DNA from 3 places in the Mesorhizobium sp. M7A.F.Ca.CA.001.04.2.1 genome. Region 1 is predicted to be linked to each of the others. Evidence: predicted binding sites of a transcription regulator. Region 1 holds the regulator's gene; each other region holds the start of a gene.

The links. The regulator PhoB, encoded in region 1, activates phosphate uptake and scavenging genes when phosphate is short. The targets are predictions, from matches to a motif close to TGTCATNNANCTGTCAT.
Region 2: the regulator PhoB is predicted to act here: its motif matches at 1,778-1,794, upstream of EN955_RS33220 (esterase-like activity of phytase family protein).
Region 3: the regulator PhoB is predicted to act here: its motif matches at 5,360-5,376, upstream of EN955_RS10490 (PhoX family phosphatase).

The regions. Positions count from the first base shown of each region.
Region 1 is NZ_RZQT01000018.1:24,673-33,699, reverse strand. It holds gene EN955_RS08485 (CHASE domain-containing protein) at 1-734, opposite strand, end outside; gene EN955_RS08480 (ATP-binding cassette domain-containing protein) at 862-1,662, opposite strand; gene EN955_RS08475 (sugar ABC transporter permease) at 1,674-3,026, opposite strand; gene xylF (D-xylose ABC transporter substrate-binding protein) at 3,169-4,209, opposite strand; gene EN955_RS08465 (ROK family protein) at 4,479-5,726, shown strand; gene phoB (phosphate regulon transcriptional regulator PhoB) at 5,743-6,432, opposite strand; gene phoU (phosphate signaling complex protein PhoU) at 6,449-7,156, opposite strand; gene pstB (phosphate ABC transporter ATP-binding protein PstB) at 7,183-8,001, opposite strand; gene pstA (phosphate ABC transporter permease PstA) at 8,019-9,027, opposite strand, start outside.
Region 2 is NZ_RZQT01000217.1:406-6,077, forward strand. It holds partial or broken gene EN955_RS33215 (FAD-dependent oxidoreductase) at 1-1,666, opposite strand, end outside; gene EN955_RS33220 (esterase-like activity of phytase family protein) at 1,910-3,388, shown strand; gene EN955_RS33225 (MATE family efflux transporter) at 3,567-5,027, shown strand; partial or broken gene EN955_RS33230 (MFS transporter) at 5,057-5,672, opposite strand, start outside.
Region 3 is NZ_RZQT01000024.1:40,956-49,982, forward strand. It holds gene EN955_RS10455 (SulP family inorganic anion transporter) at 1-168, opposite strand, end outside; gene EN955_RS10460 (helix-turn-helix transcriptional regulator) at 238-516, opposite strand; gene EN955_RS10465 (phosphatase PAP2 family protein) at 783-1,496, opposite strand; gene EN955_RS10470 (hypothetical protein) at 1,511-1,852, opposite strand; gene EN955_RS10475 (sensor histidine kinase) at 2,022-3,416, shown strand; gene EN955_RS10480 (response regulator transcription factor) at 3,413-4,072, shown strand; gene EN955_RS10485 (hypothetical protein) at 4,378-4,881, opposite strand; gene EN955_RS10490 (PhoX family phosphatase) at 5,443-7,446, shown strand; gene EN955_RS10495 (hypothetical protein) at 7,592-7,816, shown strand; gene EN955_RS10500 (NAD(P)/FAD-dependent oxidoreductase) at 7,808-8,998, opposite strand.

The DNA of each region.
Region 1 (9,027 bases):
TCGGTGTTGACCGGCAAAAGCGGCGACCGGCTGAGCGCGGTCCGGAACAGATCGCGAGCCCGAAAGGCCGCATAGAGAAAACCTGATGTCGAGGATCTCGAAGCATTGATGACGTCGGGAGCGGTTTCGACATTGAGCCGCACGAAAACGAAGAAGCCGGTGAACGTCTGCGCGGCGCCCGTGTCCTGGCCTAGCTGCACCAGCCCGCTGGCATGCTGCTGGTCGTCGGACATCGCCTTTTCGATCGCCGCACGCCGCACCGGTTCGCTGAACATGTCGTAGCCGATGCCGGCTTGATTGGATGGATCCAGCGGTTCGAACAGCACGATAGGGGTGCGCCAGGGTTGCGTGGTGTCCGGGTAGATTGGATGACTGACGCCATAATCGTGCAGCATGTCGCGTTCGACCGTCGCCTCGTCGCCCGTCTTTGCCAGCCTGAGGAAGCCGATACCGCGCAAGCCGGCGAAATTCTTGTCGACATCGAGCGCGGTGAAGAAGGCCTTGAACTCATTGCGAGAAATATCGCCATTGCGGGCGTCGAACAGGGCCTGCGTCGAGCGCAGCAGCGACAGATGCAGGTCGATGCGGCTCTCGATCCGGTTGAGCGCATCGTCGGCAGTCGCCTCGAACTTGATGCGCGCGGCTTCCTGCGTGGCGAAGTAGGCAAAACCTGCCATCACCATGCTGATCAGCGCGACGGCGATAAAGGCGATGATCGGGAAAAGCTTCTTCAACGGATCGTGCGGTCCCTGAGCAATGTCGGACCTTTATGCGCAAGTCGCCCTGCCAACACAATGCCAAGGCCAAGCCATCCCTACGGCTGGCATATCACGTGTCCGGCAACCGCGATCTGGCTTGATCTCAGGCCGCGATCTTCGCCGCGCCCGGTCCGGGAATGGCGCCTGGCGGGCATTTGCCCAGAATGATCATGCCCAGCACCTCGTCCTGGGTGACATCAGTGGTGCGGGCGGTGCCGACCACCTGGCCGTTCTTCATGACGCAGACCCGGTCGGCAAGCTCGAACACATCGTGGATGTCGTGGCTGATCAGGAAGATGCCGATGCCGTCGGACTTGAGCTGCTTAACCAGTTCGCCGACCTGCGCCGTTTCCTGCGGACCAAGTGCGGCCGTCGGCTCGTCCATGATCAGGATGCGGGCGTTGAACAGGATCGCACGCGCAATCGCCACCGATTGCCGCTGGCCGCCCGACAGCTTGATCACCGGCTCCTTGAAACGCTGGAACCGGGGATTGAGCCGACCCATCACCTTGCGCGCCTCGGCCTCCATGGCAACGTCGTCGAGCGTGCCCCAGGCGGTCATCAACTCGCGGCCGAGGAACAGATTGGCGGCGGCGTCGACATTGTCGGCCAACGCCAGCGTCTGGTAGATCGTCTCGATGCCGTATTTCTTGGCGTCGCGCGGGTTGAAGATCGATGCCTCCTCGCCGTTGACGAAGATCTGGCCCGAATCGCGCTTGTAGGCGCCGGACAGGATCTTGATCAATGTCGACTTGCCGGCGCCATTATGGCCGAGCAGCGCCACGACCTCGCCGGGGAAAAGATCGATCGAGGCGTCGTCGACGGCGCGGATGCCGCCAAACGCGATCGAGATGTTCCTCATGTCGATCAGCGCGGTGGCTGCAGGAGCAGTCTTGTCAGTCATGGCATGCCCTCCTAGACGCGCTTGCGATAGACGGTGTCGAGCCACACGGCGATCACCAGTACGGCGCCGACGACGATGCTCTGCAGCGGCGAGTCGACACCAAGCAGCACCATGCCGGACTGCAGCGACTGCATCAGCAGGGCGCCGAGCATGGCGCCGATGATCGTTCCCGACCCGCCGGCTAGCGATGTGCCACCGATCACGGCGGCTGCAATGACGAGCAGCTCGTCGAGCGTTCCAAGCACGTTGGTGGCCGAATTCTGCCGGGCCGAGGAGATCGCCGCGGCAATCGTGGCCAGCACGCCCATGATCATGAACACCTTCATGGTGATCCAGCGCGTGTTGATGCCGGCGAGATTGGCCGCCTCGGGATTGCCGCCGATGGCGAAGACATAGCGGCCGAAACGGGTGCGGTTGGTGATGAAGGTCATGACCAGCCCGACGGCGACCGCCATCAGCACCGGTATGGCGATACCGTGGGCGATGAACAGGCCGCCTTCGGGAACGGTGATGTTGTTGGCGGCCGCATATCTGTTCACGATGCCGATCGGCCAGGGGTAGGAGTTGGCGAGCCAAACCGCACCCATGATGGCGCCGCAGGTGACGACACCGAGCAGCGCCTCGGCCCAGATCGGACGTAGCGGAAAACGGAAACGCTTGCGCTGCACCCGCCCGTTGAACAGCCCAAACACCACGGCGAGGCAGGCGACGATCCCGACAACCCAGCTCCAGGTTGCGCCGATCGATCCCGCCGGCCCGCCGCCCATCAGCTGAAAGGTGGCGTTAAGCGGCGCCACGGTCTGGCCTGATGTGACCCACCAGGCAGCACCGCGCCAGACCAGCAGGCCGCCCAGCGTCACGATAAAGGCGGGCACTTCGAGATAGGCGATGACGAAGCCTTGAAAGGCGCCGATCAACAGGCCGAGCGCCAGGCCGATGACCAGCGCCAGGACCCAGATCCACGGATTGCCGAGTTCGAGCCCGACAAAACGCACCAGGAAATGCACCTGGGCAAATCCCATCACCATGCCGATCAGGCCCTCGGCGGAACCGACCGACAGGTCGATGTTGCGCATGACGATGACCAGCACCATGCCGCAGGCCATGATGGCGACCGCGGATGTCTGCACCGACAGGTTCCACAGATTGCGCGGCGTGAGAAAGGTGCGGCTGTCGAAATCGAGCGGGTTGACGCCGAGGCGCAGGCTGGAAATGACATGCAGCCCAATCCAGATGACCAGCAGCGCGCCGATCATGCCGATCATCCGGGTGTCGATCTCGGTCGCCTTCAGGAACCGGGCGACGGCGCCGAGTTCCGACGCGCGCGCCGTATCGGCCTGCGGGTTGGACGTCGTGTCGGTCATGATTTCCTCCCACCGGCTGGCCGTCTGACGCGCATGCCGGAGCCCAGCCTAGAAGCTATCCGCATGATGCGGAAACACAATTCTTTGAGAAAACGCCGCGGCTTTTGGGCCGCGGCGTTCAGATATTTCGAAGTGGTCCGGATCAGTTACAGGCCGCGACGGTGCCGGCAGCGACACCCGCGCAGACTTCGTCCTTCTTGATCCAGCCAGCGTCGATGACGACGTTGAGATTGTCCTTGGTGATGGCAACCGGGGTCAGGAACAGCGACTTGACGGTGTTGCCGCCCGGCGTCGTGAAGTCCTTGGCGCCGGCGATGTCGCTCGTCTTCTTGCCGTCGGCCAGTTGCGAGGCGATCTCGGCGGCATTCTTGCCGAGCTCGCGCGCGTCCTTCCACACCGACACGGTTTGCGTGCCCAGGGCGATGCGGTTCAGCGCGGCGTGGTCGCCGTCCTGCCCCGAGACCGGCACGGTGCCGGCCAAGCCTTGAGCCGTCAGCGCCGCGACGACGCCACCGGCAGTGCCGTCATTGGCCGCGACCACCGCGTCGACCTTGTTGTCGTTGGCGGTCAGGAACTGTTCCATGTTCTTCTGGGCGTTGGCGGGCAGCCAGCCATCCGTGTAGGCTTCGCCGACATTCTTGATCTTGCCGCTGTCAATGGCTTCCTTGAGCACTTCCATCGAGCCCGAGAACAGGAAGTCGGCATTGGGATCGGCACCGGAGCCCTTGATGAAGACGTAGTTGCCTTCCGGCTTGACCTTGAACACTTCGCGGGCCTGCATGCGGCCGACTTCCTTGTTGTCGAAGGTCAGATAGAAAACATCCTTGTTCTCGATCAACCGGTCATAGCCGACGACCGGAATGCCTTCGTCCAGGGCTTTCTGCACGGCCGGGCCGATGGCCGAAGCATCCTGCGCCAGGATGATCAGGGAATTGGCGCCCTGCGAGATCAGGCTTTCGACGTCGGTAAGCTGCTTGCCGGGATTGGACTGCGCATCGGCGGAGATGTACTTGTCGCCGGCGGCCTCGATCGCCGTCTTCATGGCGGCCTCGTCGGTCTTCCAGCGTTCCTCCTGGAAATTGGACCACGAAACGCCGACGACCTTGTCCTTCGCCTGCGCGACAGACGCGAGCGTCAGCGACATGGCGGCACCCGCCAGGATGGCGGCTGTGAATCTTTTCATATTATCCTCCCTGCGCCGCGTATGGCGCGACCAAACTGGCCCGAGGGCCGGCACAGAGGCCCTATTTTTTCGAGCCTCGAAAAAATACTGGGCCAACGCCCGAACGCTGTCAACATCGATTCTGATGGATTTTGATGTCGTTTCGAATTTTTTTCGGGCCTCGGAATAAATAAATGACACGGCGCGCGGCTTCTGCCAGTATTTGACCGCGTCACCGACAGCGTTCCAGGGCAGGAAGAACCGCGGCGACCGGGAGGATATGAAAGAGCATGTCGGTCGGAATCCGCCACGACGATTTGCGCCGCCGCAACCGCGCGATGGTGATCGCGGCGGTGCGCCGCGCCGGACAGCCGTCGCGCACCGAGATCGCCGCAACCACAAGCCTCAGCCATTCGACGATCTCGGCGATCTCATCCGACCTGATCGTCGAAGGCATCCTGACCGAAAGCAAGCCGAGCGAGGCCGGCTCGCTCAAACGCGGCCGTCCGCAGGTCGGCCTCAGCCTCAATCCGGAAGCGGCCGCGGTAATGACCGTGGTGCTGTCGCTGAACTTCCTCTCGGTCGCCGTCATCGACTATGCCGGCCAGGTAATATCCGAGGAACAGCGCCGGCTCGACACGCTGACGATGTCGCGCGACTCGCTGATCGGTGAGTGCACGGCAATCGTGCGGCGCCGCCTGGAAGATCCCGACCTGGACGTGCGCAGCATCGCTCGTATCGCGCTGGCCGTCCAGGGCATCACCGACACCCGTGCCCGCGCCATGCTGTGGTCGCCGATCACGCCGCACACCGACATCGCCTTCGCCGACATATTCGAAGAGGAGTTCGGCATCCCAGCCATTATGGAGAACGATTGCAACATGATGGCGGTGGCGCTGCGCTGGCGCGACCCCGATCGTTACCGCGACGATTTCATCGCCATCCTCCTGTCGCACGGCATCGGCATGGGGCTGGTGCTGAAGGGCGAATTGTTCACCGGCACCCATTCCTCGGGCGGCGAATTCGGCCACATGATCCATCGGCCGAACGGCGCGCTGTGTCGCTGCGGACGGCGCGGCTGCGTCGAAGCCTATGCCGGCAATTATGCCATCTGGCGCAACGCGCGGCAGATGGGCGAGGATGCAGAGCCCGTCGCCGATGTCAGCGACGCCGACATGCGCGCCCTGGCTGCCGCCGCCCGCGAAAGGGACGGACCCGAACGGGAAGCCTATCGCAAGGCCGGCGAAGCGCTCGGCTACGGCCTCGGCAGCCTGTTCGCGCTGATCGATCCGGCGCCGGTCGCCATGGTCGGCGTCAGCGCCGCCGCCTTCGACCTGATCGAGCCGGCATTGCGGCAAGCGATTGCCCAGACCGCCGGCGGCCAGCATTCCAAGTCGATTTCCTTCGACACCGAGCCGAACGAACTGCCGCTGATCCGCGAAGGCTGCGCCATGCGGGCGCTGATCTTCGTCGATCAGGAGATTTTTGCGCCGGGCGTGCAGGCGAGATCCGGTCTCGGCGGCAAGAACGTGGCGTAAGTTCAAACGAGGGAGTTCAGTCCTCGCGAATGGCGTAACCCGCCCCACGGATGGTGCGGATGACATCGGGCATACGGCCGTTGTTGACCGCCTTGCGCAGCCGGCCGACATGCACATCGACCGTGCGTTCGTCGATGTAGATCGTCTCGCCCCAGACATTGTCGAGCAGTTGGCTGCGCGAGAACACGCGGCCTGGATGGCGCATCATGAATTCAAGCAGGCGGAATTCCGTCGGCCCGAGCCGGATCTCGCTCTTCTTGCGATAGACACGGTGCGATTCGCGATCGAGCACGATATCGCCGACCTTGAGCACGCTGGACAGCACTTCCGGCTTGGCCCGGCGCAGCAGCGCCTTGACCCTGGCCATGAACTCCGGCGTCGAGAAAGGCTTGACCAGATAGTCGTCGGCACCGGTCGAGAGGCCGCGCACGCGGTCGCTTTCCTCGCCTCGCGCGGTCAGCATGATGATCGGCAGCCGCTCGGTCTCGGGACGCATCCTTAGCCGGCGGCAGAGTTCGATACCGGAAACCGCAGGCACCATCCAGTCGAGCACCAGAAGGTCTGGAACGTTCTCCTGCAGCCGGATTTCGGCCTCGTCGCCGCGCGTCACCACCTCGACCTGGTAACCTTCGGATTCGAGATTGTAGCGGAGCAGCACGCCTAGCGGCTCCTCATCCTCCACCACCATGATGCGTGGCGCGATCATCGGCTGGTCACCCCTGTCATGCCGCTGGCGCGGACATTGCCGTCTCGTCCTGCTTCGGACGATTGGCTGGCAACTGCGTGCCGGTCAAAACATAATAGGCATTTTCGGCGATGTTGGTCACGTGGTCGCCGATCCGCTCGAGGTTCTTGGCGCAAAACAACAGGTGCGTGCACGCCGTGATGTTGCGCGGATCTTCCATCATGTAGGTCAGAAGTTCGCGGAACACCGATGTGTATTTGACGTCGATGCGTTCATCATTGTTTCGGAGCGTGGCAAGCGCTGCCGCGTCAGCGGCGGCATACTCGTCGACGACCCCCTGCACCTGGATCAGCACCAGCTGCGCCATCGCGTCGATCGAATGCGAAAGGTCGTGCGGCGTGACGCTCAGCCCGACAGTGCCGACGCGCTTGGCGATGTTCTTGGCAAGGTCGCCGATGCGCTCGAGGTCGCCGGCCATGCGGATCGAACCGACTACCGCACGCAGATCGTTGGCCATTGGCTGGCGCTTGGCGATCAGCGTGATGGCACGATCGTCCAGCTCGCGCTGGCGTGCATCCATGATGGCGTCGTCGGAAACCACCCGCTGCGCCAGCGCATTGTCCGAATTGAGCAAAGCCCTGGTCGAGCCACCGACCATCGAGCGGGCGAGATCGCCCATGTCGCGGATCAGCTGGCTGATCTGCTCCAGATCCTCATCGAAAGATGCGACGGTATGTTCACCCATGATCTTCGTCCCTCATATGCCAGAGATCAGCCGAACCGGCCGGTGATGTAGTCCTGGGTGCGTTTGTCGTCGGGGGTGGTGAACATCTTGTCGGTGGCGCCCTCCTCGACCAGATAGCCAAGATGGAACATCGCGGTGCGCTGCGACACGCGCGCTGCCTGCTGCATCGAATGGGTGACGATGACGATCGTATAGTTCTGACGCAGTTCGTCGATAAGTTCCTCGACGCGAGCGGTGGCGATCGGGTCGAGCGCCGAACACGGTTCGTCCATCAGGATCACCTCGGGTGACACGGCGATGGCGCGTGCAATGCACAGGCGCTGCTGCTGGCCACCGGAAAGACCCGTGCCAGGTTCCTGCAAACGGTCCTTGACCTCGTTCCAGATCGCCGCCTTCTTCAGGCTGGACTCGACGATCTGATCCATGTCGGCCTTGCGCTTGGCCAATCCGTGGATGCGCGGACCATAGGCGACGTTCTCGTAGATCGACTTTGGGAACGGATTGGGTTTCTGGAACACCATGCCGACGCGCGCCCTGAGTTCGACGACATCGATGTTCTTGTCGTAGATGTCCTCTTCGTCGAGCGTGATCTTGCCGGTTACCCGTGCTGAATCGATGGTGTCGTTCATGCGGTTGAGGCAGCGCAGGAAGGTGGACTTGCCGCAGCCGGAGGGGCCGATCAGCGCCGTCACCTGGTTCAGGCGGACGTCGAGATCGACGTCGAACAGCGCCTGCTTCTCGCCGTAGAACACGCCGACCTTGTCGCCGCGCATTTTTATCACTTCGTTCGACTTCATCTTGTCGCCCACTGCGTTTTCAAGGGACTGTTCGGTCATGATGTTCATACCAAAATGCCTTTTTTCTACCAGCGCCGCTCGAACCGACGCCGAAGCACGATCGCGGTGATGTTCATGGCCATGAGGAAGACGAGCAGGATGATGATGGCGCCGGACATGCGCTCGACGAAGGCGCGTTCGGCCTCGTTCGCCCACATATAGATCTGCACCGGCAGCGCGGTGGCCGGATCGAAAGGCGTCGTCGGTGGATCGGCGACGAAGGCGACCATGCCGATCAACAGCAGCGGCGCGGTTTCGCCGAGCGCGCGCGCAAGACCGATGATGGTGCCGGTGAGGATGCCGGGCGCGGCAAGCGGCAGGATGTGCTGGAACACCATCTGCATCTTGGAGGCGCCAAGACCGAGAGCTGCCGAGCGGATCGACGGCGGCACCGCGGCAAGCGCGGCGCGCGTCGCGATGATGATCGTCGGCAGCGTCATCAGCGTCAGCACCAGGCCACCGACGAAAGCGGCGGAGCGCGGCATGCCCAGGAAATTGATAAACACCGCGAGGCCGAGCAAGCCGAAGACGATTGACGGCACTGCGGCCAGATTGTTGATGTTGACCTCGATAAGGTCGGTGAAACGGTTCTTCTTGGCGAACTCCTCCAGATAGATGGAGGCGGCGACGCCGATCGGCAGCGCGAGCAGCAGCACGATCACCATCATATAAAACGAGCCGATGATCGCCACGCCCATGCCCGAGGTTTCCGGGCGGCTGGAGGCGCCGTAGGTGAACAGGCCGCTGTTGAAGTGCTCGGCCATCGCGCCCTCGGCCTTGAGCTTGTTCATCCAGGTGATCTGCTGGTCCGAGACCTTGCGTCGCGCTTCCTCGACACTGAGGTCGATCTGGCCCTTGAAAGCGGAGTCGAGATTGGCGGCGGCGAGGATGTTGACGTCGCGTGTCGTGCCGATCACCGAGGGATCGGCGGCAACGATGTCGCGCAACTGGACGCGGGCGCCTTCCGAAAGGAAGCCCTTGAGCTTCTGGATCATCGGCTTGTCATCAGGAGAGATGCCGAGCTTGGCCACCAGC
Region 2 (5,672 bases), on a different contig from region 1:
AGCGCATGTGGAATTCCCGGAGATAGTAGGAGCCCATCAGCCAATAAGAGCCGCCGCCCCAGTTGAAGACGGTGAGGTCGCCCTTCAGCCGTCCGTCATGGCCGAGCATCGGCGCCAGGCCGGCCCGCCCCGGCTTCGGCAATCGGCAGGCGAGCAGCCGGTCCAGCCACGCCTCCGCACCCAGCCCCGACACCGCATAGCGCGCATAGGCCGAGATATCGACCAGGCCGGCGGCGCGCCGCACCTGCAGCGCCTCCTCGCCGACGATGTCGAAGGCGTTGGAGCGCCGCAGCGTCGTGCTCTCGGCAAATCCCATCGGCGCGAAATAGGCCGGGATTTCCAGCCCCCAGGAAGCCGTCCATTCGCATCCCGCCGCGCTCATGCCGTCATAGGCGCCGGGGCGTTTCAGCGGCCGGCCGGCGGGCAGCCGTTCATTGGGAAAGGTCATGACGAACCGGCGCGAATAGAACTGGCGCGTCGTCTGCCTGAGATATTCGCGGTTGGCGGCGAAGGCACCGTAGCGAGCGATATCCATGCCGAAGATGTCGGCCTGCGGTTCGCCGAAAATCATCCATTCGGCCAGCGACTTGCCGACGCCGCCGCCCTGGCTGAAACCGGCCATGACGCCGCAGGCGACCCAGTAGTTCCTCAGGCCGCGCACCGGCCCGACAATCGGATTGCCGTCCGGCGTGAAGGTGAAGGCGCCGTTGACCCATTTGCGGATACCGGCCGTCGCCAGGCAAGGGAAGCGCTCATGCGCCTTGGCGAGTTCCGGGCTGATGCGGTCGATGTCTTCCGGGATCAGCTCTATGCCGTAGTCCCACGGCGCTCCGTCCATGTTCCAGTGCTTTGGGTTCTGCTCATAGACGCCAAGCAGCACACCCTTGCGCTCCTGCCGCAGGTATGAAAAGCCGTCGAGATCGACGGCGATGCCGATTTCCCTGTCAAGTGCTGCGATCTCCGGAATGTCATCGGTGATGAAATAGTGGTGCTCCATCGGCGTCACCGGCAGGTCGACGCCGGCCATGCGGCCGAGCTGCTTCGCCCACAGCCCGCCGGCATTGATGACATGCTCGGCGATGATGGTGCCCTGCTCGGTGATGACGTCCCAGCGCCCGTCGGCACGTGCTTTCAGCTCGACGACCCGGTTGCGCAAGATGATGTCGGCGCCGCGCTTCTTCGCAGCACCCGCATAGGCATGCGTGGTGCCGTACGGGTCGAGGTGACCCTCGTTGGAATCATGCAGGCCGCCTAGCACGCCGGTGACGTCGACGATCGGGCAGATCGCCTTGATCTCGTCGGGCGTGACCAGGCGCGCGGTCTCGATGCCGACAGACTGGAACACGGCCCAGGCTGATTTCAGCCACTCCCAGCGCGCGGGATCGCTGGCGATGTTGACGCCGCCCGTCATGTGCAGGCCGATATCCCAGCCGGATTCGGCCTCGATCTCCCGGTAGAGATTGATGGTGTAGTCCTGCAGCGCCGCCACGTTGGGATCGGCGTTGAGCGCATGGAAGCCTGCCGCCGCGTGCCAGGTCGAACCGGCCGTCAGTTCTGCGCGCTCGATCAGCGCCACATCGCTCCAGCCGAACCGCGTCAGGTGATAGAGCACCGAGGCTCCGACCACGCCACCTCCGATGACGACTGCGCGGTAGTGCGACTTCAAGGCTTCCCCTCCACGGTTGGTCCGAAGACTGGAGCATATATCTACTAGACATAAGTGTCCAGTGCCGGCGCGCGCATCGTTTTTCGTCGACCGCCGGCATGCACTGCGCGCTGTCACGCAAGCATCATGTTCGCGCCGTAGACCGCATTTCGGGGAGGCTTGCGCAGCATCATCGATGTCGCACCTCTTTCAGTTTTTCGTCCCGCGGCCGCTCCGGCACATCCGTCACAAAGAGGATTATCCATGAAGCACCTGTATCGACCCGCGTCGCTTGGCGTCGCGCTGGCCTTGTTCACCGCCTTGGCGCCGGCGCTCGCCGACAGCACCGCGACCGTCGGCGGCCTCGTCAACAAGGGGCTGGTCGGCGTCGGCCGCATCCCGGCCGCTCAGCGCGACAAGTTCGGCGAGACCTTCGGCTCGGGTTCCGGCATGGCGATCGACGCATCAGGCTGGACGCATGACACCGCCGGCTACAGGGGTTCGCTCTGGCTGTTGCCGGACCGTGGCTACAATGTCGTCGGCACCACCGACTACCGGCCGCGCCTCAACACGATCGCCATCGAATTTGCTCCGGTCGCACCGGGCGCGGCACCTGCTGCCGGCCAGGAGCAGACGGGCGTCAAGGCAACGCTCGCCGACACCATGCTTCTCACCGACGACAAGGGGGCTGATGCCACAGGCCTCGACCCACTCAACGGCGTGCGCGCGGCAAGCGGCGACATGCCGATCCTGCCGCAAGCCGACAATGGCAAGCTGGCGCTCGACAACGAGGCGATCGTGCGGCTGCCCGATGGTTCGATGTTCATCTCCGACGAATACGGCCCGAACATCTATCGGTTTTCCGCCGACGGGCATCTGCTGTCGGCAACCCAGCCACCGGCCGCCTTCGTGCCGATGCGCCACGGCACGCCGAACTTCGCCTCGGACAATCCGGGACCCGGTGCCGCCGAGCCCGATCCGAAGGACCCCGAGACCGGCCGCCAGAACAACCAGGGCCTGGAGGGAATGGCGATGACGCCGGACGGCAAGTTCCTGATCGCGGTGCTGCAATCGGCGCCCCGGCAGGATGGCGGCGATTCGCCCGCGACGCGCCAGAACACGCGTGCGCTGGTCTATGACGCGTCCGACCTCGCCCACCTCAAACTGGCGCATGAGTATGTCGTGCCGTTGCCGGTGTTCAAGGATGCCAAGGGCAAGACCAAGATCGCCGCGCAGAGCGAGATCGTGGCGCTCTCCGACAAGACCTTCCTGATGCTGGCGCGCGACAGCGGCAACGGCCAGGGGCTGAAGGGCGACACCTCGCTGGTGCGCCAGATCTTCGTCGTCGACGTCTCGGCCGCGACCGACATCGCCGGCGGCGCCTTCGATGCCGCCGACAAGCCGCTGGCGCCCAAGGGCGTGCTCGACCCGTCGGTGATGCCGGCCAAGCTGACGCCGTTCATCGACATCAACGACAAGGGCGAACTCGGCCGCTTCGGCCTGCACAATGGCGCGCCGAACGACAAGAACAACCTGTCGGAGAAGTGGGAGGCGATGTCGGTGGTCAGCGTTCTCGATCCGAAGCTGCCCGACGACTACTTCCTGTTCGTCGCCAACGACAACGACTTCCTCGCCCAGGACGGTTTTCAGGTCGGCGCACCCTACAAGGCGGAAGACGGCGCCGATGTCGACACCATGTTCCTGGTCTATCAGGTCACGCTGCCGGGTCTCGCCAGGAAGTAACCACCACTGCCCGGGCGGGCGCGCTTGGCGCGTCCGCTGGGGCTCGCGGCTGGGCATGAACGAAGCAGCGGCTTTCAGTGCGGCGCGTTCGCAAGGGTGCATCTCGGTCCCGCCTGCGATATCATCGTGGACTGGATCCAAATCACCATCCGCCGAGTTGCCCGCCATGGACGAAAAAATGCCCGCGCGCCGGCGCACCGGCGACCTGACCAGCGGCCCGATCCCGCGCACGCTTCTGCTGTTCGCCCTGCCGGTGCTCGGCTCCAACGTGCTGCAGTCGCTCAACGGCTCGATCAACGCCGTCTGGGTCGGCCGTTTTCTCGGCGAATCGGCGCTGACCGCCACCTCTAACGCCAACCTCGTCCTGTTCCTGATCCTCGGCACCGTGTTCGGCATCGGCATGGCGGCCACCATCCTGGTGGCCCAGTCGGTCGGTGCCCGCGACCTGCCCGAGGCGCGCCGCATTGTCGGCACCAGCGCGACGTTCTTCTTCCTCGTCTCGGTTATCTTCGCGGTCTGCGGCTGGATCTGGGTTGACGCCATTCTCAACACGCTCGGCACACCGGCCGACGCCTTGCCGCTGGCGCGCTCCTATCTGCGCATCATCTTCGTCGCCGTGCCGATGATGAACCTTCTGTCCTTCGTCATGACCGTGCTGCGCGGTGCCGGCGATTCACGCACCCCCTTCTTCTTCATGGCGCTGGCCGTCGTCCTCGACATCGTGCTCAACCCATTGCTCATCGCCGGCATCGGACCGTTTCCCGAACTCGGCATCGCGGGCTCCGCCACGTCCACGCTGATCGGCCAGACGGTAAGCGTGATCGCCATCCTGATCGTTCTCTATGTGCGCAAGCATCCGCTGCGGCTGGCCGGCGCCAATCTCGCTCTGTTGCGGCCCGATCCCACCTTGCTGCGCATCGTCGTCTTCAAGGGCGTGCCGATGGGCCTGCAGATGATCGTCATTTCGGCGGCGGCACTGACGGTGATGGGCATCGTCAATTCCTACGGCTCACAGGTCGCCGCCGCCTACGGCATCGCCGCCCAGCTGTGGACCTACATCCAGATGCCGGCGCTCGCCATCGGCGCCGCCGTTTCCTCGATGGCGGCGCAGAATGTCGGCGCCGGGCGCTGGGACCGGATCGGCCGCATCGCCGCCTCCGGCGTCGGCTTCAACCTGGTCCTGACCGGCGCGCTGGTTGCCGTGCTGTCGGTTTTCGACCGTTCGGTGCTGAGCCTGTTCCTGAGCCGCGACAGCGCGGCGATCGACATCGCCGTCCACATCAACAATGTCGCCTCGTGGTCGTTCATCCTGTTCGGCATAACCATCGTGCTGTTTGCCACCGTACGAGCCACGGGTGCCGTGATGCCGCCGCTGATCATCCTGGTCATCTCGGTGCTGGTCGTGCGCACCGGCTTTGCCTATTTCATGCGTGGCGTGATCGGCGAGGAAGCGCTGTGGTGGAGCTTCCCGGCGGGTTCGATCAGCTCGCTTGTACTGGCGGCGGCCTACTATCGTTTCGGCCGCTGGCGCACCACGCACATGATCGAGGACAGGCCGGCCGCCGGCGAGCCGCCGGACACCGGTCTTGGCGTGCCGCGCGGACGCGCGCATCTTTCGCCTGAAACACCGAACGGCTGAAGCCCGGTTCCGCTGGACCGCTCCAGGCCTCAACGCCGTTTCAGCCCAAAAGCCAGCGCCACCAACGAAAACGCCACGATCATGCCGGCGAACGCCAGGCTGGCAGCGACGGGACTGGCATAGGTCGAAACGATGCCGATGCCGATGACGGGCAAGGCGTTGCCGACAAAGCAGCAGATGAAGAAGCTGGACACCACTTCGGCGCGACGATCCTTGGGCGCGATCTCGTTCACCACTTGCAGGCCGCCACGGTAACCAAGCGCCGCCGCAACGCCGCAACAGGCCGTCGCAGCAACCATCAGTGCCATCGAGGCCAATATCTGCGCCGCCATCACCAACGAGACGCTTGGGATCATCAATGCCAGCGCAGCCAGCATCGCCTTGCTGCTCTTCATGTGCATCAGAACGACAATGCTGATCGCGGTGACGATCGCCAGCTCGAAGAACAGCGCGCCGGCGACGGCATGGTTGGTCTCATGCAGCTGCTGCGCCAGGATGCTCGGCGCCAACGCGGCGTAGAACCCGACCAGCGCCATCGCGCCGAAGCCGGTCACCGCCGGCGCGACGAAGCGCGCACGGATTTCCTCCGGGACGGAAAGTCGCGGCCGCAAGGAGATCCCCCCGAGGCCGTCCGGCTTCGCCACC
Region 3 (9,027 bases), on a different contig from region 1:
CCCGGCAATGGCGTCCGCCTTGAAGTCGGCGAACGTGTAGCCCTCGCGCCAGACCGTCACGAGCTTTGGCATGAACAATTCGGAAAATGTCGGCTTTGCCGACTGGTGGGCCGACCTTTGGGCCGATCTGTAGGCCGGTTCATGCACTGCCCGCTGCGTCTGATCCATGGACTGCCTTTCGCACCCTGAAAGGCGGCGGGATCGTCGGCAGGGCTGTCGGCGGTCGCCGTCGCGACTTTATGCCGGCTCAGCCTTGGGATCAGGCGGCACGGCAGGCTTGAGGCGCACGCCCCGGCCGCCGCGCTCGCTGGCCTGATTCTCGCCGATCAGCTCCACCCCGGCCTCGTCGAGGGCCTGGATGACCTTCATCAGCGTGTCGACCACGCCCCTGACCACGCCATCGCTCGCCTCCATGCGCTGGATAGTCGGAAGCGAAACGCCGGCGCGCTCGGCGAGCGTCTTCTGATCGATGCCGGCCAGCGCCCTTGCGGCGCGCATCTGCGCGGCAGTGATCATCGGCCGGAATCCCCGTCTGAGTCTGCAGGAGTAAGGTGTAATATCATTATTCTGATGTTTCAAGCATTAGGATGAATGTTTGAGACGTAAGGGGCGGCGCCTGACTGACCATTTTTAGATACTTTCCCGGGATTGCGCGCTAAGGTTTCCATCTGGCAGGGAGTAACGCGGTTGAATATCTTCAAGACTTTCATGACATCGGCAGCCTTGCTGTCGGCGGTTTTCCTGTTGGCCGGCTGCGGGCACGGGCTGATCAACCGGCTGATCTAGTCTCCAGTCTCGCCGTCCGGGTGCTGCCCACGCCATCGCTGCCACGTCCGGGCAGCGAGCCAGCACAGCATCGCCCAGACGAAGCCGGCGCACCAGCCGGCCAGCACATCCGACGGCCAGTGGACGCCGAGATAGACGCGGCTGATGCCGACCAGCAGCGTCGTCAGCACCGCCAGCGACAGCACATAGATCTTCGTCGTTCGACCGGGCAGGAAGCGTGCCGCCAGCGCGCCGAGCGTCAGATAGGTCACCGCCGACAGCATGGCGTGGCCGCTGGGAAAAGACAGCGTCGTTTCGTTGACGAGATGCGAGACGAGTTCGGGGCGCGGCCGGTCGATTCCGGCTTTCAGCAGGCTCGACAGCACCTGACCGCCGGCCACCGCCACGAAGATGAAAAGGGCGGTCGCCGGCCTGCGGATAAGCAGGAGATAGACGATTACCGCCGTCACGATCAGCACCAGCACGCTGCCGCTGCCAAGGCTTGTGATGTCGCGCATCGCCCCTTGCAGCCACAGCGGGCCGATCGGGCTGTCAGGCCGCCCCGCCTGGCGGAAGGCGAGCAGGATTTCGGTGTCGAAGGCGTGCGGCGTGGTGGCGCGCGCCAGCTCCATCAGCTCCTCGAATCCCCAAAGGCCGGCCGCGATGACCAGGCCGGCCAGCAGCACCGGGAATTCGACCCGGTTGAGCAAAGCGTTCGCGGCATTCTTCATCGGCAATCCGCCCGTTACAGCCGGCCTTGCAGATAGGGTCCGAGCGTGATCAGCGCCACTGCGGCGATCGCCAGCATGATGCCGGTCGCCTGCAGCGCGTTGACGCGCTCGCCGAAGAAGACCAGCGCCACGACGTTCACCGAGACCAGCTGGATGACGGCAGACAGGCTGAACGACACCGACATGCCGAATTCGCGGATCAGCCGCAGCATGATCAGATTGCCCAGTGAATAGAGCGCCAGCGTCAGCGCGATCTTGCCAAGGCTCGGCGCCAGGCCCCATTGCTTGGCGGCTGTCGCCGCCAGCAGGAAAATGACCGTTGAAAAGCCGAGCTGCAGCAGTCCCGAAAAACTCAACGTTCCGTCCCCTCTCGAAGCGGCTCCCGCCGCATGTGTCGCGGACGTTGTTTCCGAAGCGCGCCGGGACGTCAAGCGCTCGACCAAACGAAGCTCTTGGCAATGGCAAGACGGAGGCTCAATGTACCGACATCGTCCAGCCAATCGATTGAAGGGCGGTCAGGGGTTCATGATTCGTATTCTGCAGAACTTGACGCGACGCTGGAGCGAACTCTCTCTTGCCTTGCAATTCGTCGTTGCCGGCGGTTTTGGCCTGCTGGCCGTCATGCTGGTGGTGGGCGCCTGGGTGACGGCGCAGATCAGAGAGGGCGTCATCCGCAATTCGGCCGCCACGACGGCGCTCTATGTCGACAGCGTGATTGCGCCGCTGCTTCCCGACTTGCGCAAGGAGCAGGAGCTCAGCGATTCCGTCAAGCAGGCGCTGGACGAGACGCTTGGCCAGGGCGCGCTCGGCAAGCGCCTCGAATCGTTCATGCTCTGGCGCCGCGACGGGACGGTCCTCTATGCCAAGGAGACGGCCCTGATCGGCCGCCGCTTCGCTCCGAGCGACAATCTGCGTTCCGCTTTCCAAGGCAATGTCGTCGCTGAATTCAATACTTTCGATGAGGATGAGAGCGAGGAGAAGGCGACCGGCTTGCCATTGCTGGAGATCTACAATCCCGTGCGCGAGCCCTGGTCGGGCGAGGTGGTGGCGGTTACCGAGTTCTATGAGATCGCCGACGATTTCCAGGCCACCCTGGCTTCCGCTCTGTGGTCGAGCTGGCTGATCGTGGCCGGCGCGACCCTGGCGGCATTCCTGCTCCTGTCGGGCATCGTCCTGCGCGGCAGCCGCACCATCGACGACCAGCGTGGGGCGCTGCGCCGCCAGGTGTCGGAACTGCAGGGTCTGGTGGCGCAAAACAGTGCCTTGCGACTGCGCGTGCAACAGGCCTCGCGCCGCGCCACCGCGCTCAACGAAAGATATCTGCGCCGCATCGGCGCCGACCTGCATGACGGCCCGGCCCAACTCGTGGCCCTGGCGGCGCTGCGCATGGACAGCCCGATATTTTCCAGCGATGGCCATTCAGGCGCAAGCCGCTCGACCGAGGTCACGATGATTCGCAAGACGCTGGAGGATGCGATGCGCGAAATACGCGGCATCTGCACCGGCCTTGTCCTGCCGCAGATCGAGACGGCTGCCGCAACCGACATTCTGCGGCTGGCCGTCAAGGAACACGAACAGAGGACGGGAACGTCGGTGACGCTGACGCTGGCCGGACAGTTGCCTGAACCCGGCGCCTCCGAGAAGATCAGCATCTATCGTTTCGTCCAGGAAGGGCTGAACAATGCCTATCACCACGGGCTAGGCAAGGATCAGGCGGTGAGTGCCGGGATGAAAGGTGGCAGGCTTTTTGTCGAAGTGTCGGACCGCGGGCCGGGTTTCGATCCGACGGCACGGGTCGAGGGCCTCGGGCTCGCCGGCCTCAGGGAACGGGTCGAAAGCATTGGCGGACAGTTCGAAACCTTGACCGGGCCGCAAGGTACGCGTTTGGTGATCCGTCTGTCGGTCGAGGAGCAAGCATGACTGGGACCATTCGCATCGCCATTGTCGACGATCATCCCCTCTTTCGCGAAGGTGTGACGCGCAGCCTGTCGGAGATCGGAGGCTTCGAGATGGTTGGCGAGGGCGCCACGGCGCAGGATGCCGAACGCCTCGCCGCGACGATGCGGCCCGACATCTTGCTGCTCGACATCTCGATGCCGGGCGGCGGGCTGAGCGCGGTCGCAAGCATCCTCGCCAACCATCCCGCCCAGAAGATCGTCATGCTGACCGTCTCGGAGGCCAATGCCGATGTGACCAAGGCGCTGAACGCAGGGGTGAATGGCTATGTCCTCAAAGGCGTCGGATCGCGCGGCCTCGCCGACATCCTGCGCAATGTCGCAGCCGGCGAAAGCTATCTCTCGCCGACACTATCGGCCCGGCTGCTTTCGGATCTCCAGTCCCAGCAGCCGACCGACGGCTTGGCGGAACGGCTGCGGCAGCTCACCGATCGGCAAACGGAAATCCTGCGGCTGGTGGCGGAGGGGCTGAGCAACAAGGAAGTCGCCTTGCGGCTTGAGCTGCAGGAGAAAACCGTCAAGCATCACATGACCGGAGTGCTGTCGAAGCTCAATGTGCGAAATCGCACCGAAGCGGCCTTGATGATGCGTGAGTGGCGCGACCGCGACAGGCCCTCCTAAAGCATTTCACCGTTTCACGGAAACGGCGAGCTGCTCTAACTCTGTTTTGACGCAATTCCCAAGGGAAAAGCGCTACGCGCATTTCCCGGGAAAACCGCTTCACACTTTTTCTAGAATTGCTCTGGGCAGGTCCGAAGAAATGCGCAGCGGTTTCCCGTCCCGGATTGCGCAAAAGCGCGTCGCGCCTCGGGACCGCAGCCATTGCGGTGCCGAAAACCGGGACGACGCCGGCCGGAAACGAGGTCACCTCCGCCGGGGGGCGGCGGAGGTGACGTGCAAAGCTGACCGTTGCCTGTTGGCCAGCTTCACAAGGCCTTGAGACGATTGGCATCGGCCGGCGTGGCCTGGCGGTCGATGATCGTGCGACCGAGAGCGTCCTTCATGCTGAAACGACCGTTCTCGAGCTTTTCCGTTATGCCGTCGGGATGCCTGACTGTGATCTTGTTGCCGGTCACGTCGACCTTGTCACCGGTCTTTGCATTGACATGGCTCCCGCTCTTACCCTGACTGGATCCTGATTTGCCGTTGTTGCCACTGTTGCCGTTATTGCCGCTGTTGCCGTTATTCCCATTGCCGTTGCCGCTGTTCCCGCTATTGCTTCCGCCGGAATTGCCGCCGTTGCCGCCCCCACTGTTGCCTCCGCCACCACCGCCACCACTGTTACCGCCACCCTTGGCGTATGCGCTGACGGTGTGGATGCCGGAAACGGAGCCGTCCAGGACAATTTGATAGGGCGCAATCGTCAACACCAGCGCCGCTGCCGATTTGAGCGCCAGCCGGCAACAACGGGTCGTGACCGATCTGTGCATTCTGATCTCCGACGACTGAGCCCGGCGCGCCCCACCCCAACGTTGCAGTGCAACCAACATTGCCGAAAGACGCGGCGCCCGGAAGCGACCTCCGACCGTTGCGGTTGTCAACCAGGACCATTGCAAGCGCAAGGTTGGACTAAAGTCCCAAGTATATGCTACATTAGCTTCGCATGAACGGCGCCGTGACCGCCATCGCTAAACGGGAGACTGGCTTTCCCGATGCCTGACGACCGCAGACGCCGAACATCAAGTCACCTCCGCCGGGGGCGGCGGAGGTGACTTGTCGAGGGTGCAGTTGCCCGTTGATCTGTTTTTTGCAAACGACTGATGTCGTCCGCCGTCGCAGGATGCGCGGCCAAGATGCCGCCTAAGGTCTCCTTTCATCTCGAACCGGCGATTCTGGAGCAGTTCCGGTCTGCGGGAATGCTTAGCCAGCGCTGCGCGCAATGCCTGTCGCGTCTGAAAGGTCTCCCGATGTCACGAAAATGTGATCCGGCGATTATAAGGGGGTCAAACAGGTACCCACGCTCCAGCCAATCCAACAGCCAGAGGCAAGCCATGACTGACCTTCGCTCCCCCGACACCCGATTCCGCACCAGCCTGCTCGAGGAAAACGACGGCCCGGCCATCAACGCTTCCGACAACCGCACCATGGGCGAGATCATCGCCGCGCGGTTCTCGCGCCGCGGCTTCCTCAAGGGTTCGCTGGCTGTCTCGGCCATCGCCGCCACCGTCAGCCCGCTGGCGCTGATCAGCGCCGACGAGGCCCGGGCCGCTGAAGGCTCGGCCTTCACGTTCGACGAACTCGAGGCCGGCATCGACGACAAGCACCACGTCGCGCCGGGTTACGATGCCGATGTGCTGCTGCGCTGGGGCGATCCGCTGTTTGCCGATTCGCCCGACTTCGACCCGACGAAACAGTCGGCCGAGGCCCAGGCGAAACAGTTCGGCTACAACAACGATTATGTCGGCTACATCCCGGTCGACGGCTCGGCCGAACATGGCCTGCTGGTGGTCAACCACGAATACACCAATCCGCATCTGATGTTCCCCGGCATCGTGAAGATCGTCGAGAAGGACGGCAAGAAGTCGGCCGAAGTCGCACCCCTCTCGAAGGAGCAGGTCGATGTCGAAATGGCAGCTCACGGCGGCACCATCGTCGAGATCCGCAAGGCATCAGGCAAATGGCAGGTGGTGCGCGACGGCAAGCTCAATCGCCGCATCACCTCCAACACCGAAATGGCGCTGTCCGGTCCGGTTGCCGGCCATGACCGCGTCAAGACCAATGCCGATCCGTCCGGCACCAAGGTGTTCGGCACGTTCAACAATTGCGCCGGCGGCGTCACGCCCTGGGGCACCTATGTGATGGCCGAGGAGAACATCCATGGCTATTTCTCCGGCGAGTTGCCGGAAGGCCACAAGGAAGCCGCGAACTACAAGCGTCTCGGCATTCCCGAAGGCGCCTATGAATGGGCGGCGCATTACGAGCGTTTCGACCTCGCCAAGGAGCCCAATGAGGCCAACCGCTTCGGCTGGATCGTCGAGGTCGATGTCAACGACCCGACCTCGACGCCGAGGAAGCGCACCGCCATGGGCCGCTTCAAGCATGAGGGCGCCGAAGCGATTGTCGCCAGGGACGGCCGCGTCGTCTTCTATCTCGGTGACGACGAGCGCTTCGACTATGTCTACAAGTTCGTGACCAAGGCCGCGTTCGATCCGAACGATCATGCCGCCAACCGGGACCTGCTCGATGATGGCACGCTGCATGTCGCCAGGTTCGCCGAAGATGGCACGGTCGAATGGCTGCCGATCGTCTTCGGCCAGGGACCGCTGACGGCTGAAAACGGTTTCACTGGCCAGGCCGACGTGCTGATCGAGACGCGCCGCGCCGCCGACCTGCTCGGTGCCACCAAGATGGACCGGCCCGAAGACATCCAGCCCAATGCCGTCAACGGCAAGGTCTATGTCATGCTGACCAACAATTCGAAGCGCAAGGCCGACCAGGTAGACGCCGCCAACCCGCGCGCCGAAAACGCCTTCGGCCACATCATCGAGATCGCCGAGGACGGCGGTGATTTCACCGCCGCCAAGGGCAAGTGGGAAGTGCTGCTGAAATGCGGTGATCCGGCGGTTGCCGATGTCGGCGCCACCTTCTCGACGGCAACGACGGCCAATGGCTGGTTCGGCATGCCCGACAATTGCGCGGTCGATTCGGCCGGGCGTCTCTGGGTCGCGACCGACGGCCAAGGCCCGAAAGCCACCGGCCGCACGGATGGTCTGTGGGCGGTGGACACGGAAGGGGCGGCGCGGGCGACCTCGAAACTGTTCTTCCGCGTGCCGATCGGCGCCGAAATGTGCGGTCCGCTGTTTGCGCCCGACGACCAGACCGCCTTCGTCGCCGTCCAGCATCCGGGCGATGGCGGCGAGGACTGGGAAGCGTTCGGCCGCCCGTCCTACTATGAGGATCTGTCGACGCGCTGGCCCGACTTCAAGCCCGACATGCCGGTGCGGCCGTCGGTGGTCGCCATCACCAGACAGGGCGGCGGCAAGATCGCGGTCTGATTGCCCTCCAGCATGGGGCGCAGCAGCGGAGCAGATTTGCACCGCTGCCGCCCTTTGAAGTCGCGGCATGGGGTGAAGTCGGTCAAGCCTCGGGAAAGATTGGCAATTTAAACATGGCGCCCTAGGTCTTTATCAGGAGATCGCCATGTCGAAGTCCGTCTATGACCGTGGCTTGCTCAAGCCAGCCGATATCGCCAAGCTGCAGCGCGTGTTCGACGAGGCCTGCCGGCGGCGCGAGGCACATCCCGATTCCGCCGACGCGCGGGAAATCGCGCTTAACCTGCTCGCCCTGCACAATGCCGGCATGGAGGAAGAGGACATGCTGATGGAGGCCGTCGGTTTCCGGCGGCTGGAACCCAAATCAGCGTGATGCGCCGGGTTGGTGCGAGGCCGACCCCGCAATCCGTTTGGCGATCGCCTTGGCCAGGATGCCGGCATTGGCGAAGCAGCCGCGAATGCTCGGCCGCATGCCGGTGAACCACAGACCGGGCAATTTCGGATCGGCTTGCCCGCCGTTGAAGAGCGGAACGCCCTTGGCGTCGAGCACGCCGAGCTTGCCGACCATCGGCTCCAGCCCGGTGCGGTAGCCTGTCGCGGCAATGACGATGTCAGGATAGATCAGGCTGCCATCGGCCAGGATCACGCCGTCACGGGTGAATTCCCTTATGCCGGGTACGACGGTGATCTTGCCGGCCTTTATGGCGCTGACGGCGCCGTCGTCGGCGGCGATCGCGGTGTAATCCGAGGTCAGGCGGCTGGCGCCGCCCGCAGGCGCGGGCGGCAGGCCGAATTTGGTCAGGTCGCCGAAAGCCAGGCGCTGCGTCGCCGACATCACCGCGTCGGCGACCCGCAACGGCAAGCGAGCCATGAACGGCGAAAGCCGGTGCACGGCGATCTTGCCGATGCGCTTGGGCAGCAGGGCGGGACCGCTGCGGGCCGACAGCCAGATGGCGGCCGTGTCTATGCCGGCCAGATGATTGAGCGCATCGAAACCCGAATTGCCAGCGCCGACGACCAGCACTTTCTGGCCCGCATAGGCCTGTGCGTCACCGAAATCCGCCGAATGGATGATGCGCCCGACGAAATCCTTCATGCCTTTCCATTCGGGAATGAACGGCTGCCTGTCGCGGCCGGTGGCGACGACGACATTGCGGGCCAGCCGCAGGCCAGCGCCGGTCCGTACCGCCCAGTGATCGCCCTTGAAGGCAATCTCTTCGACAGCGACGCCAAACTGCACCGGCAGCCGGTTTTCCTCCCTGAAATCATTCATGTGGCGGATGACGACCGTCCGGTGCGGAAAGGCGGGGGTGCCGGGGGGATAGGGGAGACCAGGCAGCGAAGAAAGATCGCGGTGGGTGTTGAGATGCAATTGCTTGTGCCGCCGGTGCCATGGCTCAGCCAACCGGCTTTCCTTTTCCAGGATCGCCGTCGGCACGCCGGCGTTCATCAAGGCGTGCGCGACGGCCAGCCCGGCAGCACCGGCGCCGACGACGATTGCCGGCTCGACCTTGGCCGGCAGATCCACAACCGATCTGATTGTCGTATCAGTCATTCACTCGAATCCCGTTCGACGCTAGGCTG